DNA from 2 places in the Proteiniclasticum sp. genome. Region 1 is predicted to be linked to the other one. Evidence: a T-box and tRNA genes for the amino acid it is inferred to sense, from the RefSeq annotation. Region 1 holds a T-box; the other holds one or more tRNA genes.
The links. A T-box is a leader RNA that pairs with one kind of tRNA and senses whether it is charged. The one in region 1 lies ahead of alaS (alanine--tRNA ligase), so its partner is inferred to be a tRNA-Ala.
Positions count from the first base shown of each region.

Region 2: it encodes a tRNA-Ala, which carries the amino acid that the T-box ahead of alaS (alanine--tRNA ligase) is inferred to sense. The anticodon was not compared.

Region 1 covers NZ_DAMBTF010000003.1:160,865-170,054, reverse strand. The annotation lists gene alaS (alanine--tRNA ligase) at 1-1,892, opposite strand, end outside; T-box leader at 1,958-2,130, opposite strand; gene RTX25_RS02840 (general stress protein) at 2,500-3,660, shown strand; gene RTX25_RS02835 (hypothetical protein) at 3,733-3,918, opposite strand; gene RTX25_RS02830 (DUF2812 domain-containing protein) at 4,054-5,133, opposite strand; gene RTX25_RS02825 (hypothetical protein) at 5,158-5,286, opposite strand; gene RTX25_RS02820 (DUF2812 domain-containing protein) at 5,371-6,342, opposite strand; gene mnmA (tRNA 2-thiouridine(34) synthase MnmA) at 6,469-7,548, opposite strand; gene nifS (cysteine desulfurase NifS) at 7,588-8,742, opposite strand; gene RTX25_RS02805 (Rrf2 family transcriptional regulator) at 8,735-9,184, opposite strand.
Region 2 covers NZ_DAMBTF010000027.1:23,216-32,405, forward strand. The annotation lists gene RTX25_RS12500 (UPF0182 family protein) at 1-730, opposite strand, end outside; gene RTX25_RS12505 (HD domain-containing protein) at 761-1,282, opposite strand; gene RTX25_RS12510 (secondary thiamine-phosphate synthase enzyme YjbQ) at 1,477-1,884, shown strand; tRNA gene RTX25_RS12515 (tRNA-Ala) at 1,984-2,059, opposite strand; tRNA gene RTX25_RS12520 (tRNA-Ile) at 2,063-2,139, opposite strand; rRNA gene rrf (5S ribosomal RNA) at 2,143-2,260, opposite strand; gene hydF ([FeFe] hydrogenase H-cluster maturation GTPase HydF) at 2,527-3,732, opposite strand; gene hydG ([FeFe] hydrogenase H-cluster radical SAM maturase HydG) at 3,754-5,172, opposite strand; gene hydE ([FeFe] hydrogenase H-cluster radical SAM maturase HydE) at 5,193-6,269, opposite strand; gene RTX25_RS12545 (TM1266 family iron-only hydrogenase system putative regulator) at 6,266-6,526, opposite strand; gene RTX25_RS12550 (polysaccharide deacetylase family protein) at 6,785-7,717, opposite strand; rRNA gene rrf (5S ribosomal RNA) at 7,840-7,957, opposite strand; rRNA gene RTX25_RS12560 (23S ribosomal RNA) at 8,055-9,190, opposite strand, start outside.

The sequences.
Region 1 (9,190 bases):
ATAGACATGATATCAGTGCTGACCGGTGTCGCTTTCTGTATTTCCTCATTGACGATCTCTTCCACTCTTCTGATTTCCTCATCCGTCATCGCCTGGAAGTGATTGAAGTCAAATCTCAGTTTATCAGGAAGTACAACCGATCCAGCCTGATTGACATGGCTTCCAAGTACAAGTTTCAGAGCTTTGTGCAGGATATGAGTTGCAGTATGGTTTCTTTCCGTACTTCTTCTGATGTGTCCATCCACCTTAAACAGAGCTTTGCCTGGCACGAGGTTTCCTTCCGTCACCACGACAAGATGTACTGTGTTTCCATTTCTGCTCTTTTTTGTATCGATAACTTCTGCTGTGAAATCTTCAGTAGAAATTGTACCGATATCGCCCACCTGTCCGCCCATTTCCGCATAGAAAGGCGTTCTGTCAGACACAACATACCCTTTATTTCCACTCTCCATCTGGTCTAGAACATGCTGATCATTATATATGAATAAAATATCAGCTTCAGTTTCCAGCGCGTGATATCCGGTGAATTCTGTTGAAACAGGCTCTTCCAGAAGATCTATTCCAGAGTTTTCCGAACCCATGTATGAGCTCTCGCCTCTGGCAGATCGGGCACGCTGCCGCTGATCGTTCATTTCCTTCCTGAACGCATCAAGATCGATCTTCATGTTCTTCTCAAGAAGAATCTCTTCAGTAAGCTCAAGAGGAAAACCGTATGTGTCGTACAGCTTGAAAGCATGCTCTCCACTGAATGTGTCACCTTCTGTCTCACGCATGAATCCGAGCAGCATTTCCATCCCGGCATCAAGAGTTTCATGGAATTTCTTTTCTTCAAGATCCACAATTTTTTCGATATATTCTCTTCGGTCCAGAAGATCGGGGTAGGCTTCGCCATAGCTGTCCATGACAGCCGCTATGATTTCATTCAGAAACTGCTTTTTATGTCCAAGAACTCTACCATGCCGTGCAGCTCTTCTTAACAGTCTTCTCAGAACATATCCTCTTCCCTCATTGGAAGGAAGAACGCCGTCACCGATGAGGAAGGCAATACTCTTAGCATGATCCGCAACGATTCTGATGGACACATCTTCTTCTTTGCTGTGCCCATAGGTTTTTCCGGTTACTTCAGAAACCTTGTCAATTACATTTCTGAGTATATCAATTTCAAATATGGAATCCACACCCTGCATGATGGTCGCCATTCGTTCAAGGCCCATACCAGTGTCGATGTTCGGGCTGGAGAGAAGGTTATAGTTACCCTCTTCATCCTTATCAAACTGAGTGAAAACAAGATTCCAGAATTCCGTCATCTCGTCACGGTCTGAAGCGGCGATAAAATCTTCAGTGGTTCTGATTTCATCCGAACCCTTGTAGTAATGGATTTCTGAGCATGGACCACAAGGTCCTACACCGATCTCCCAGAAATTATCTTCTTTTCCGAGTCTGAATATCCTTGCAGGATCGATGTCGGTCTTCTCTTCCCAGATTTTGAAAGCTTCATCGTCTTCCAGATAGACTGTTGCGTAAAGCTTTGATTTATCGATTTTAAGGACTTCAGTGACAAATTCCCATGCCCATGGAATGATTTCTTCTTTGAAATAGTCACCGAAAGAGAAATTCCCGAGCATTTCAAAAAATGTCGCATGTCTCTTCGTTCGACCTACATTGTCGATATCACCTGTTCTGATGCATTTCTGACAGGTCGTCACCCTCTTTGATGGAGGAATCTTAACCCCAGTGAAATATGGCTTTAACGGTGCCATTCCGGCATTTATGAGTAGCAGTGACTTATCGTCCTTAGGGACAAGTGGGAAACTCTCCATGACATAGTGTTCTTTCTCTCTGAAGAATTCGAGATATTTTTTTCTGATTTCATTTGTTGTCAGTTTTTCCATTATAATTCCTCCATCTTTTCAGGTCTCATTTTTATATTGATGTAAATAAAAAAGCCCTCATCCCAGCAAGGGACGAAAGCATACTTCCGCGGTACCACCCTAATTATGAATGCACAGCACTCATCTCTTAAGAACTGACTCCAAGGCGGCTTCACGACATTTCTCCAAAGGCTTGCACCAGACCGCCTTCTCTCTGCAGGTAGAAAATATAGCTACTCTTCCTCATCAACGTCACATATTGAAAACTTTGATTTATTACTTATAAAGTATACTCATTACGTTTCATAAAGTCAATCACTCCCTGCATGATCCAGCCGACATCCGAGTGATTTTTCATCTCATTCTGAAGAAATCTTTATTATTGAAGCATAAAATGCGTGCGGGCATCCTCTTTCATGACATTTTTTGTCAATGAACCCTTCATGGTCTGGATATAACATTCATAGACTCCGGTAAGTTTAGAATTTTTATTAATATCATTCAGATAATGTTATCAGCCTATTTCAGGGTTGTTTATAATTCAGTCACCGGCTGTTCCGAAATACCCCTTAGAATGGAAACATGACAAGCAGTAAAATGAATAAAACTAAAATTTAGGAGGTCAATCATGAAAAGAATCGTAGGTATTTTTCATTCAGAAGATCAGGCAGTAAGAGCGATCGAAGGTTTAAGAACATCGGGCTACACTGATGATGAAATCTCAATCATTGCCAAGGATGAAGATAAGTATAATGCCCTTACCAACAGAGTTGGAACTGACATAGGTAATGATATCAAGGACAGCAGCGGAGCAGCAGCAGGTGCAGTTACCGGTGGAACAATCGGTGGACTTGGCGGATTGCTTCTTGGATTAGGGGCACTGGCAATACCTGGTGTGGGACCCATTATCGCTGCCGGACCAATCGCAGCAGCTGTCACCGGAGCATTAGCCGGTGGAGCATTAGGCGGACTTGCAGGAGCCCTCATTGATTACGGTGTGCCGGAAGTTGATGCAAAGGAATATGAGGAAAGAATCAACGCAGGAGATATTCTAATTCTGGTTGATGACAAGGATGACGATACCAGACGTGATACCGTATATAATAACTTCTATGAGAATGACAGTATAAACAGAGACACCTATAGACATAGAGACAGAGATCCGATCGGAGACAACCGTGACTACGGAACAGACACAGATATGGGTGTCAAAGGACATAGCGGAAATACAAACAATATGGTAGACAGCTATCAGAAAACGGTACAGGATGATCCTCTCTACAAAGATAAAGTAAACCCTGCATATGATGACTCAGTCACACGTGACAGAGGTATTAAAGAGGATAACTTCGATACTGACTCAATCAACCGAGATATGGACAGAAGTCAGAGCGATCTGGACAATCCGTTGAATCCGGATGTAAGCAGAAAACCGTTTAATACAGATGACGATCCGATCAACAGAGACAGAGACAGGAGCAATCTCACTGATGAGCCAATGACAACAAACGTCAATGATCCGATTAATAGAGATATGGACCGGAACCTGCCAGATGCTGATGATGATCCATTAGGCAGAAATGCTCAAAGTCCAGCATACAGTGGTGGAATCGCTACGCCGGATAAGGGCTGGAACGAAGACATCAATAATCCGGAAGAAAATCTTGAAAATACGGATCATGTGGTTGAGGGTCATGATCAATACATCGATGAGAACGATCCGCTGAAGCCCAAAAAGCCTCATGAACTGGATCCGAACCTGAGAGATGTAGATAAAGGTTTAAGATAATCTTTCCCCCCTTGGAATCGAAGAGGCTCTCGCCTGAGAGCCTCTTCCTTCTGTACTTCATTCATCATCTGGTCATCTTTTAACTTTCTTCTTTCTTTTTTTCGGTTTCCACCCGCCTGAGAGCTGGAGCCAAAGCACCATGATGAGCATGGAAGCACCAATGAAAAATGTATCATTCCGATACAGAAAGTAATAAATGAGTGCAGTGATTAGAAATAGTCCCGTGATCAGATATGTTCTTGGCTTCATTTTCAGCATTCTATCCTATCTCCTTTGAATCTCTTTCTACTGTCCCAGCTGCCCTTCATACGTTGTAAGCTCCAGGACAAATTCCTCTTTCCAGTCAGAAAGTACTGCATCCCCTTGATACTCCACTTCCATAAACCTGTCATCCTATCGAAGGATCAGATACTGAGTTCCATTTCCTTTGTAAAATATCGTATCAGCTCCATCATGCTCTTCTTCCAGTCCATCTTCTGAGCCTGTATTTTCAGCAGCTGTTTTCTCGGACTCATCCAAAAGTACGTCTATGAAATAGGGTGAGACCAGGTCGTAATAAGTTACGGTCATTCTTGAAATGGATGAACCGTACCTTCCTTTTATGCTGGACTGATATACAATCTGTTTTTCCTGAATGATGATGCTGCTGCTGCTGAGCGAGTAAATATCGAAAATATGATTTTCAGAACCTCCATCTGGATCCGATGATCTGTCAACTCGTTCCAAAGAAACAGAAGGATATTTTTCAGCCTCATACTGTCCTTCCTGAATAATGTTGAAATCCTCTGTGAAAACTGTATATCCCGACCATAACATGACCAAAGTAATCATCCCGGTTCCGAAAATTTCTACTGTCCTGAACATTCCAGTTGACGTATTATGCGATTCATCATCAGTATCAAGCTTGTCCATAATTGTCTTGTATCTTCTTAAGGCAATCACCCTGCCGAACAATCCGGATACAAGAATAAGAATCAATCCTCCGAGGGTGAAGATATCCAGATCCTCAACTATCCAAAGCTTAGGATTTCTTGACAGTTTCTGTATGTCTATCTGAATCAGGAGCAAGATAAAGGCAAGTATGGATCCTAAGATTCCCCATTTCTCTGACTTCATCTTTCTTTGCAGTTTCAGTTTCTGTGCATCTTTATCCACCTGCAAAAGAGGTGTACCTTCGGGTGCGTGGAAGATATGATAATGATTTTTAAGAGTCCCGGCATAGGTCCATCCGCTCATTTTACTGCTTTCCAGAATCTCTCCCTCTGGTTTATCCCAGTCTTTCAGAGCCGGTTCAATATGATAGATCAGTTCTACCCGGTCACTTTCTTCAAAAACTGCAAAATAGGGTCTCATTTTATGCAGTCTGTAGCCTTCCCCTGCCTTTTCTTCAAACCATACCTTCAGACTATCCAATTCATAGGGATCATACGGTACCCAGAAACGTTTCTTTCTGACCATAAATCTATCACTCACTTTCCGTCATATTACGAATTGTCTTCAGTACTGATTATTCCTATAGGATTCGAGTTTTGCAGTGAATTCCTCTTTCCATTCTGACAGATCGGCTTCTCCGAAATACCTGAGCTCCAGAAGCTGCTGTGCATCATTAAGAATCAGATACTGCACATGAATGCCATCATAATAAGTTATGCTGACCCCGTCGAGTATTTCACTCTCTCCTTCAGCGCCAGAGCTCTCCTTTGCGCGCTTTCACGCTTCCCTGGCCAGAACCTCTATCGCCTTTTCTAAACGCGGCTTGTAATAGACACTGGAAAGATCTGAGCTGTAGTGCTCCACATGACCAATAGACGCGTACTGATCAAGATAGAGTCTTTCTTTCAGAAAAAGACTGCTGGTGCTGCCGCTATTATAGTTGTATTTGACATATTTTGCCTCTCCAATCGACGGATTCTCCTTAAGCTCAATGTCTTCAATAGTAATAAAAGGATACTGATCGATTTTCAAGGCAGATCCGATATCCTTTGTGCTGCCCACCTCAAATATCATCGACAGTCCCAAAACGATCACGGCCAGATAAACCAGAACTTGTCCCATTAAGCCAATCACCCTGAAATTATCACTTGATACAGGATAATCATCACCATTCCCGGCCATCCTTTCCACAATTCTCTTCTGATTCCGGTAATTCAGGTGCTGGCTGATCACGCCAAGCACCAGAGGAACAAAGGCGAGCAGATGGAATAAACTCAGTTCTTCGATCATCCATATGACAGGATGGTGAAAAAGATTCCAAAAACCCATCTGAAGAAGAAAGACATAGACAAATAACGGGATCTTCCACAGCAGTTTCCACTTATCTCTCTTCAGCTTCTCTTCCAGTTTCCATCTCACAGAGTGTTCGTCTGCATGAAAATCCTTTGTGCCTGCCGGCGATCGAAATACATGGAAATGGTCTGCAACTGTTCCGGCGTAAGACCATCCTCTCTCTTTTCTGCTTTCAAGTATGTCATCCATTGGCCTTAATGAATCCTTGAGCGTAGGCTCAAGGTGGTACTTCAGATCCTGCCTTTCCGTTTCTTTGAAGACGGCAAAGTAGGGCTTCATATTTTTCAGTTCATAACCTTCTCTGGCCTTTTCTTCCAGCCACTCTTTCATGGCCTCTATATCATAAGGCTCTATCGGGACCCACAACCTCTTTCTCTTTCCCACTATTACCTCCATTTATGTTCACCATCAATATTCAATATATAATTATCATAACGGTATTGTATCTTCAGGTCAAGAATTTATGACAATGAAAAAGAGGTTCAAATGAACCTCCAGATCAATGTAAATATATTCAGTTTATTAATCTTCTATCTCGTAAATGGTTCCCCCACCTAAGACAAAATTATCCTCATAGAAAACCACAGCCTGCCCCTTTGTGATGGCTCTCTGCTTTTCCTCGAAAACAACTTTAACGCTTCCGTTTTCAAGCGGATAGATGGTACAGTCAGCGGGCTTTGCAGAGTATCTTATCTTGGCTTTTGCCTTATAAGGCTCAGTAACTGCATCACGGGATATCCAGTTCAGTTTGTCTGCAATGAGGGTATTCTTGAACAGCGCACTTTCATCGGTAAGGACGACCTCATTGGTATCTTTATTGATATGCGATACAAAAACCGGTCTGCCGATGGATAGTCCCAGTCCCTTTCTCTGACCGATGGTGTAATAGGCGATACCCTTATGAGTGCCCATGACGTTACCTTCCGGATCCACAAAGTTTCCGGGTATCCTAAGCTCAGGCTTTTTCTCATAAATATATCTTCCATGATCATTATCATCTATAAAACAGATTTCCTGGGAATCTCTCTTGTTGTGCACCCCAAGATCCATTTCTTTGGCAATCTCTCTTATTCTGGTCTTGCGATATTCTCCGCAAGGCATAAGCGTTTTTCTCAGCTGTTCCTGAGTTAGATTATAAAGCGCATAAGTCTGATCCTTGGTATCGTCCTCTGCCTTTTCTATGACCATTCTTCCATCTTTTTCGTAGATCTTTGCGTAGTGTCCAGTGGCAACAAAGTCTGCTCCTAGAGTTTCTGCCCTATGCAGAAGCTCGTCGAATTTGATGTATTTATTGCAGGCGATACATGGATTAGGTGTTCTGCCTTCAATGTATTCTTCCATGAAATAGTCAATGACTTTTTCTCTGAAGACCTCCTTGAAGTTCATGACATAAAACGGGATTTCAAGCGTATCCGCCACCATTCTGGCATCATCCACAGCCGAAAGAGAGCAGCATCCGCCTTCTCTCTCCTTGAATCCGTTGTCGTCCTGCCATACCTGCATGGTCACTCCGATGACCTCATAACCCTGTTCTCTTAAAAGGTATGCCGCTACTGCGGAGTCTACTCCGCCTGACATACCCAGTACTACTCTTTTTTTCATTTCTTCACCTTTACTATGTTTACTCTAACATCACACATGTTATGGTCTGTCCAGTTTACGCTGCCTCCTGAGGATTTCACGAATCGTTTCTATGGTTTTATCCACTTCTTCCTCTGTATTATATTTGCTCAGTGTCAGACGAAGGCTACCCCTGATAAATGATTTTTCCACACCGATCGCTTTAAGCACATGGGATTCATCAATGGCTCCAGATGTGCATGCACTTCCTGAAGATGCAAGTATGCCTGCAAGATCAAGGTTCAGAAGCAGCGCCTCCCCATCAACACCTGTGAAAGAGATGTTGATGTTATTGGGCAGTCTTTCTTTCCCTGCCGGACCATTCAGTCTGCTTCCTTCTATTTCAAGCAGTCCCTTAATGAATCTGTCCCTTAACGAACTGAGTGTATCGTTCTTATGATTCATTTCGTCCAGAACTGTTTCCAGTGCCTTTCCAAGTCCCACGATGCCGGCAACATTCTCAGTGCCTGAGCGTCTGCCTCTCTCCTGATTTCCACCGTGTATCAGATTTTCAATGACGATTCCACTTCTTAAATAGAGAAATCCCACACCTTTCGGCCCATGGAATTTATGTGCAGAAGCGGAAAGAAAGTCGATGTTCATCTCTTCCACATCAATATGGACCGAACCGATTGCCTGAACAGCATCTGTATGAAAGAAAGTCCCCTTCTCCCTGCAGATTCGACCAATCTCTTTAAGCGGCAGAATCGTTCCGATTTCATTATTCGCAGCCATGATACTCACAAGAACCGTATCCTTGCGAATCGCCTGTTCAAGGACTTTAAGATCAATAAATCCTTCATCATCCACATCCAGGTAAGTGACTTCAAACCCCATCTTTTCAAGAAACTCAAGGGTATGAAGTGTAGCATGATGCTCCACTTTTGTGGATACGATATGTCTTCCTTTATCAGGATTTCCGTATACCACACCTTTGATTGCCCAGTTGATGGCTTCACTTCCGCCTGAGGTGAAGTAGATGTCTTTAGGCTTTGCGCCAAGAAGCTTTGCTGCCACATCCCTAGTTCTCTTCATAGCAGATTTGTTCTCTCTGGAAAATGAATAGACACTGGAAGGATTGGAATATCTCTCCATGAAATAAGGCTCCATCGCTTCTTTCACTTTCTCATCCATCCATGTGGTCGCTGCATTATCAAGATATATAAAATCATTCATTTAGGAAAATCCCCTCTTTGATCGGAGTTGCCTGCATCGATCTGTAATCATTCAGCATATCCTGAAGGGTAATCCCTCCCATCACTGAATTGATCGAATCTCTTATCTTTCTCCATAATACTCTTGTTGCACAGGCATCAAGGTAATCACACTCATCATTTGTGAGACAGTCTGATATTTCAACGGGACCTTCAAGCACATCCATAATTTCAAGGATGGTAATTTCTTCAGGCAGTTTATTGAGAATATAGCCGCCCTGAGCACCTCTCACACTTTTGACAAGCTTTGCCCTTCTAAGAGGAGCAAAAAGCTGTTCCAGATAATATTCAGATATTCCCTGTCTTTCAGAGATACTCTTTATGGATATGGGCAGGTTCCCGTAATGAACTGCAAGATCCATCATCGCTTTAACGCCGTATCTTCCTTTTGTTGATAGTTTCATTGCACA
Region 2 (9,190 bases), on a different contig from region 1:
GGAAGGAATCCAGATAATATTTCAGTGCCATGAGCAGGAGAAATAGAGAAATCAGCATGGCCAGAGCTTTTCCGGCAAACTGGATAAATCCGTTCTTGATCACGTGAAGAATTCCTCTGGCATTTCTGAAGTTCAGTCTGTTAAACGAACTCTTCGCTGCAATGATTAGATAGATGAGCACTGTCAGAAGAATAAGCAGAACGACAACTGAAAGAGAGAGGGAAATCAGAAACTGATACAGGGGCAGTCTGAATACATAGAAGGAGATATCCTTGCTGAAGATCGGATCCACCTGTCCAAAATCCACACTGTTGAAATACTGGAGAATGACATACCAGTAATCCTTGGCCAGTCCATAGGCGACCACAAGGAAGAAAATTCCCGAAGCGACATACACATATCTGTTTCGCCTTTTAATCTCCCCATCAGTTTTCTGAGGATAGCTCACCAGGTCATACTTTTTGGAGATACTCCTGTAATAGAAAATGGACACCAGATAGAAGATGAGAAAAATCGGCAGGGTTAGACCCGCAACAGCAAGCGCTCTTGTGAGATAGGTTCTTGTATAGCCCACTTCACCGAACCACTGCAGATTGGCAATAAAACTGGTCGAATTGAACAGAATGATCAGCCCGATCAGAACTGCACCAATAATCACGTAAAGATTCTTTTTGCCTTTCAGTCTATTTCTGAACTTGAATTTGAAGTTCGGTTTGATATCGATTTTCATGAATTTGCCTCCAAAAGGTTATTCTTTTTCCTAATAACGGTCATCATATTTCTTAAGCAGATCGTAATATCTGATGAGTTCATCACGATCTTTCTGATTCCCGATCAGCTCTCTTCTATGATGATGAGAACTGACCAGTCTGTAGAATATGGGCGTTTCATCAAAGATTCTTTCTGCTTTCAGAATTTCTCCGCCTCTTTCTCCATGATAGAGATATGACTGAATAAAGGGAAAGCGTAGAAGTATAGTGATTCTTCTGCCTAAGAGTTTTTTCAGTATCACAGCCATGCTTTTCTCGAATAGATTCATCGGACGTGTGATCTTTCCGATATCATGAAAAAGTGCAGCTCTGATCATGCCTTTTTCCCTGTCTTCGCCCAGTTCCTCGCGAATATCCTTCGCAATGAGTATACTGTGGATCTGTTCGGATTTTTTGAGCCTCCTGAACAGACTCAGTTCCTTTTCATTTAAATACAGAATCAGAAAATCTTCATCGATCTTCTGATAACTGTAACGGATATTCTGAATAAACTGCCGGATGCGTTTCACCATATTTACCTCTATCGGATGAATGTTCCGATCATGAACACTCTCGCTGATCATACTTAGAATCATAATACAATTATAATCTAAAACATTGCATAATTTGCGGACGTTTAGAGAATATTAATGGATATGTTAAAGAAAGTGGAAGAAGAAAGAAAAATATTCATGTATAATGAAGAAAAAGAGTCAGGGAGGACAGGATGAAGATTTACAAAAAACAGCTGGAATTCAAGACAACCAAAAGACAGGATTTTTATGAGATCACCGACGAGGTAAGAAAAACACTGGAGGAGTCGAAGATCAGTGAAGGCATCCTTACAGTCTACTCTCCTCATACTACAGGTGCAGTATGCATCAACGAAAATGCGGATCCGGATGTCATAACAGATATGCTCTATGCACTGGACAAGGCTTTTCCTGACGATCCGAAATTCAAGCATATGGAAGGCAACTCCCAGGCGCATCTTAAGTCCATCAATATCGGAAGCAGCCAGAGCCTCATCGTAAGCGGTGGAATGATCGAAATGGGTATCTGGCAGGGCATATTTTTCTGTGAATTCGACGGACCAAGAACAAGAAAAATTACCGTTCATGTCATGGGCGAATAGAAAATATAGTAACTGCTGAACAGCCGGGGATTTTCCCCGGTTTTTTCATAAAACGGAAAAATCCGAATATCGCCATCTGGCAACATTCGGATTTTTTTATGGTGGAGATAAAGAGACTCGAACTCTTGGCCCCCTGCGTGCAAGGCAGGTGCTCTCCCAACTGAGCTATACCCCCATATGGTGGACCTTCAGGGACTCGAACCCCGGGCCGACCGGTTATGAGCCGGTTGCTCTAACCAACTGAGCTAAAGATCCAATAACTGGCGACGACCTACTTTCCCACAGGGCCTCCCCTGCAGTATCATGGGCTCGTATAGGCTTAACCTTCGTGTTCGGAATGGGAACGGGTGTAGCCCTATGCGATATAGACACCAGATAACTGTAAATTACGATTAGCATCGTAAAATACTATACAAAACGTGAAAACAAGAATATCGCTTCACGTATTGGTTTCACAAAACTTTATTAAAATTTTGAGAACAATAATTATTATAAGTGCTGTAGTGACAACTGTCAACAGATTTTATTTTTATTCCATGAAAGATTGTTTTTTCCTGCAAAGGAGCGTATGAACCCCATACCGCCCCTTTATATCCTTGATCCATTATCTTTTAGAATCTGTCATTTTATAGGTACATCCGATTACAGTTTCTCTTTGAGCGGCATGATGCTTCGTTCCAGTATCCCGTTCATATGCGCAATAAGGATACCGTAGTTTGTTATGGGCATATCGTTTTCTATGGTACGGCAGATTCTTGACTGCATTTCTTTTTCGTTCAGCATACATCCACCGCAGTGGACAACAAGATCGTATTTCTCCCCTTCCCGATTGAACTCAGTTCCGCTGGAGTGAACAAAGAACAGCTTCTTGCCGGTATACTCACTGATCCATTTCGGAAGCTTTGCCGTACCGATGTCATCACATTGCCTGTGATGAGTGCAGCCTTCAGAAATGAGGACTCTCTGATGATCCTTTAGCGTGTCCAGAGCATAAGCCCCTTTTACAGCTTCACTGAGATTTCCCTTATATCTTGCCATGAGTATGGAGAAGCTTGTCAGGGCAATATCCTCAGGAACGATTTTTTTGACCTCATGAAATGCCTGGCTGTCCGTGATGACCATTCTGGGCTTTCTGTTAAGCACGGATAGTGCATCCGAAAGCTCATCCACCTGAACAATCAGTGCCTGTGCCCTGCTGTCTAAGATGTCTCTTATGACCTGCTGCTGAGGCAGTATGAGTCTTCCTTTTGGTGCAGCAGAATCAACTGGCACAACAAGAATGATGAGATCTTTCGGTGAAATGAGATCGGAAATGAGTTTTTTCTTATAGCCTTCTTTACCCGCAATCCTGCCCATGAGCTCTTTGAGCTCATGGATATTCTTCATAGTAGAGGCGCTCACTGCAATTGATTCGGATCTGTTATCGCCACTGCTGAGATTCATCGGCTCTTTAAGCAGATCTGTCTTATTATAAACGAGAATGTAAGGCAGCTTCTTTGCTCTGATCTTACTGATGATCTTCTCATCCTCATCGGATATCCCGGCTTGTGCATCCATAACCACAAGCGCAAGATCCGTCCGGTCAAGGATTCTCATAGTGCTCTCCACTCTCAGATGTCCGAGGATACTCTGATCGTCAAGTCCTGGTGTATCCATGATCATAACCGGCCCCAGCGGGAGAAGCTCCATGGACTTCATCACTGGGTCTGTAGTCGTTCCTCTGACATCGGATACGATGGATATGTTCTGTCCTGTAATGGCGTTGATGATGCTTGATTTACCGGAGTTCATCCGGCCGAAAATACCGATATGCACTCTCTCACCCGAAGGTGTATCCATTAGTCCCATAATATGCTCCTTTATCTATCATCAGAACCGGAAATCTCTTTTTCCCTGACTGATCTCTCTCAGGTTGTCCTCAGCTCTTAATCTGACCTTTTCGTTTGTAATCCTGTGAATCTCCTTTTCGATGAGTTTTTCACCAAGAATCCTTGTCTCCTCTTTGGCATAATCCATCAGATATTCCTTCAGTGTAATTAGTGAATTGGGATGACAGCAGTTGATGATCTGTCCGCTCTTCAGAAGCATCATGAATCGATCTCCAGTTCTTCCTTCTCTGTAGCATGCCGTGCAGAAACTCGGGATATGACCCATTTCCATCAGCCATCTGACAATTTCATCAAGGGTTCTCTTGTCGCTGACATCAAACTGCTCCGATTTGTCTTCGGCAAGCTCCGGCAGCACATATCCGCCCACACTTGTCTTTGAACCGCCGCTGATCTGAGATACACCAAGCTTCAGGACCTTCTCACGACAAGCCTGACTTTCTCTTGTGGAGATGATCATTCCTGTATAAGGCACCGCAATCCTTATGCACGCAACAATTTTAGCAAAGATATCGTCGTCAATGCCGTTGGTGAAGGAATCCGCATCGATGTCATCTGCATGACGGATTCTTGGAACGCTTAATGTATGCGGTCCGACACCGTATACCTCTTCAAGATGCTCAGCATGCATGAGAAGGCCGGTAAAATCGTATTTGTAGCGTTCCAGACCGAATAGGACACCAAGTCCCACATCATCTATTCCACCTTCCATGGCCCTGTCCATAGCCTCTGTATGATAGCTGTAATGATGTTTGGGTCCGGTAGGATGAAGAATTTCATAGCTTTCCTTATGATAGGTTTCCTGAAAAAGGATATAGGTGCCGATACCTGCCTCAGCAAGCTTTCTGTAGTTTTCCACAGTAGTTGCCGCGATGTTTACATTGACTCTTCTTATAGCTCCATTTTTATGCTTCACATCATAGATCGTTTTTATACTCTCAAGAACATATTCTATTGGACTGTTGATCGGATCCTCACCTGTTTCCAGTGCAAGTCTCTTATGCCCCATATCCTGAAGTGCAATGACTTCATTTCTGATTTCTTCCTGGGTCAGCTTCTTTCTTGCGATATGTCTGTTCTTCAGATGGTATGGGCAGTATACACATCCGTTGACACAGTAGTTGGAGAGATAAAGCGGCGCAAACATCACGATTCTGTTTCCATAGAATCTTTCCTTGATTTCTTCTGCGAGGGAGTATATTTCATTGTTCAGATCGTCCATTCCACATTCCAGAAGAACGGATGCCTCTCGGTGGTTCAATCCATTTCCTTTTCGAGCTTTATCAATAATCGATTTGATGAGCATTCGGTTGTCCGCATTCTCTTTTGCGTATTCAAGTGTTTCCAGAATCTCATCATGGCTGATGAATTCTTCCGCTTTTGTGGATCTGATATTATACATCAATGAGCACTCCTTTAAATCTATTTGGCATCAGACATCTGACGTGTTTCTATCAGTGGATGATCTCCCCGATCCGCAACCACTTCAAACCCTATTCTCTCCATAGATGCCTGTAAAAGAGACAGACTTTCAGCAGCCTCTGTTCCTGTGTAGGCTTTGTTGTCATATAGCATATATTTCTTCCGAACAGCCAAGGGTGACAGATTAGGCATTACGACATTTGCACCAGAACAGATTCCTTTTTCTCTGCCTTCTCCATCTACTGTTCCAAGTGATGTTGTTGCAGGAATCAGCGCATAAGGAAGCATAAGTCGGATGAGAGACAACATGAAGAGGGTAAGATCTACACTTCCGCTTTTGTAGTCTCTGAATACTGATTCGTGGTGAGGCACAAAGGGTCCGATACCGACCATTTCAGGCTTAAACTCGCTGAGAAAAACCATGTCCTTGGCAAGACATAGACTGTCCTGATAGGGTGAACCTACCATAAATCCGGTGCCAACCTGAAACCCGATGTCTTTGAGCTGTCTTAGACTCTCCATTCTTCTGGAAAGTTCTTCCCCTTTCGGATGCAGCCTCCGATAGTGCTCTTCATCAGCAGTTTCATGTCTCAGGAGATAACGGTCAGCTCCTGCCTCATAAAGCCTTCTAAAGCTTTTTTCCGGCCTTTCTCCCAGTGATAATGTAACGGCGCAATCAGGATATCTGCGTTTGATGATCGATATGAGTTCTACGAGTTTTTCATCGTCGTAGAAGGCATCTTCTCCACCTTGAATGACAAATGTTCTGAATCCAAGCTGATGGCCTTTTTCGCAGCATTCAAGGACTTCATCCATGTTCAGTCTATATCTTTTGGCATTTGGATTCCCACGCCTTATACCGCAGTATAGACAGTCACAGGCGCAGTAGCTGGACAGCTCGATGAGTCCTCTGATATAGACCTTGTTTCCGTAAATTTTCTCTCTTTTGTCTCTTGCCAGTGACTGTGCGAAGGAGAGCTCCTCCGAGGTAAAGGTATCGATAAGAGAAGTAAATTCATCAAGAGATAAGATCCTGTCTCTTGAGAGTTTTCTTATCAGCATTTCATTTCTGGTCATAGCGACTCCTTCTTGCTTTTTGCATAAATCGTTTTTGAGGATACTCCCGGGAGCATGCCCAGTTTCCCTGATATAGAACTGATGATGTCCATCGGCGCATCCACAGCCAAGGAGATGATATTCATGTTTTTTTCACGATAGGGAATCCCCATCCTTCCGATGACATAATCTCCATACTCATGAAGAATCCTGTTCATCTTTTCTGCCGAATCATAGTTTTCGAGGACAATTCCGATGAGTGCAACTCGTGTTTCCATATATCCCTCCAAATAAAAAAATACGCCAGAAAGGCGCATGCAAAATGACTCTATCATCCGCGCCTTCCCTTTCAGGTATATCCCCTTAAGGTCAGAACCGTATAAATCTGAGGTTTGAAGAAAGAATATCCTCTCAGCTTCGCACCTTTTTCATCATATCACAGTTATTGTTAAAATAATATCATAATCTGTTTGTTTTCACGTATTTATTTGCATGAAAAATCTGCAGAATTCAGATGCATTCTGCAGACCATAGATTTATTTCAGGTATTCATCATAATCAGACAGCTTCACAAAATGGAAGCCTTTTTCTCTCAGCATAGGAACCACAAGCTTTATTCCCTCTGCAACCGCTTTTTCAGGATGGTTCATATGATAAAGAAGAATTGAACCGTTCCTTGCCTGATCAGCTGAGCTGACCATCTGTGCCCTGTTAAATTTTGCACCAGCATCGCCCAGGAGATCGAAATTAACCGCTTTTATGCCCAGTTCTTTCAGCATGGATAAACTCACATCATCATAATACGCTGTACCGGACCGAAAATATTTAGGTTTAACTCCAGTCATATGGAAAATCTCATTCTGATTTTTCATCACTTCATCAAGTACCTGAGCTATGCTGTCTGTACCCTTTATATTGTATACTGATCTTCCTTCAACCGAGAGAGGTTTATGGTCATGTCCATGGTTCTGAATCTCAAAGAGATCTGTCTGCGCAAGCGTTCTGAACTGCTTCGGATTTTCTCTGATCCATCTGCTGTTGATGAAAAGAGAAGCAGGTACCTGTTCTTCAATTAGGAAATCAATGAGTTCCTTATCATAGCCGCTGCCTGTATTTCCACCACATGCATCGAATGTCAGGGCAATCACTTTCTCCTCAATCTCCAGGTGAGTATAGACACCTTCTATATTTTCACCGAAAGTCCTGACTTTCCTATGATCATACTTTTCTTCCATATAAGTGACAAGATTTTCATAGCTCAAGGAATGAAGATCCACTTCCGGAGGATTTTCCTCATTAACCGTTTCAACAGGAAAATCATCTTGAATTTCCTTGTTATTGGGAATGATCGGAGTTCTCACTTCCACTGCGGGAACAGCAGGAATATAATCCCTTATGATTTCTTTTTCCATACATCCTGCAAAAAATATCAGTATCACGAATATGACGAAACTCAATCTTCTGATCATTTTATCCTCCTATAATACAGATATTCTGAAGTGGCTCTTAATATCTATATTATAGTGAATTTCAATTCATTTCAATTTTTTCGCACAAAAAAAGCTCCAGGCATTACGCTTGGAGCTTTTGTAACTGGCGACGACCTACTTTCCCACAGGGCCTCCCCTGCAGTATCATGGGCTCTAAAAGGCTTAACCGTCGTGTTCGGAATGGGAACGGGTGTAACCCTAAAAGATATAGACACCAGATTGTGATGAACGTAAGGGTTCATCTCTGAAGTGAACATGATGTTCCTTCAAAACTGCATGTGGAGAGAGTAAAGAATGGTACCGGAGCATCTTTTATCAGATCAAGCCCTCGATCTATTAGTATGAGTAAGCTGAATACATTGCTGCACTTACACCTCTCACCTATCAACCTCGTGTTCTTCAAGGGATCTTACTGGCTTACGCCATGGGAAATCTTATCTTAGGGTAGGCTTCACGCTTAGATGCTTTCAGCGTTTATCCTGTCCCAACTTAGCTACCCAGCTATGCTCCTGGCGGAACAACTGGTGCACCAGAGGTTGGTCCATCCCGGTCCTCTCGTACTAAGGACAGCTCCCTTCAAATTTCCTACGCCCGCGACGGATAGGGACCGAACTGTCTCACGACGTTCTGAACCCAGCTCGCGTGCCGCTTTAATGGGCGAACAGCCCAACCCTTGGGACCTACTTCAGCCCCAGGATGCGACGAGCCGACATCGAGGTGCCAAACCTCCCCGTCGATGTGGACTCTTGGGGGAGATTAGCCTGTTATCCCCGAGGTAGCTTTTATCCGTTGAGCGATGGCCCTCCCACGAGGTACCACCGGATCACTAAGCCCGACTTTCGTCCCTGCTCCACCTGTATGTGTCGCAGTCAGGCTCCCTTCTGCCTTTGCACTCTACGAACGATTTCCGACCGTTCTGAGGGAACCTTTGGGCGCCTCCGTTACTTTTTAGGAGGCGACCGCCCCAGTCAAACTGCCCACCTAACAATGTCCCGTGACCAGATCATGGTCTCCGGTTAGAATCTCAATACTGCCAGGGTGGTATCCCAAGGATGACTCCGGAGGACCTGACGATCCTCTTTCCCAGTCTCCCACCTATCCTGTACAGACAATATCGAAACTCAATGCTAAGCTACAGTAAAGCTCTACGGGGTCTTTCCGTCCAATCGCGGGTAGCAAGCATCTTCACTTGCACTACAATTTCGCCGGATTTGTTGTTGAGACAGTGCCCAAGTCATTACGCCATTCGTGCGGGTCAGAACTTACCTGACAAGGAATTTCGCTACCTTAGGACCGTTATAGTTACGGCCGCCGTTTACTGGGGCTTAAGTTCACACCTTCGCTTGCGCTAAGTGATCCCCTTAACCTTCCAGCACCGGGCAGGCGTCAGCCCCTATACTTCAGCTTACGCTTTAGCAGAGACCTGTGTTTTTGCTAAACAGTTGCTTGGGC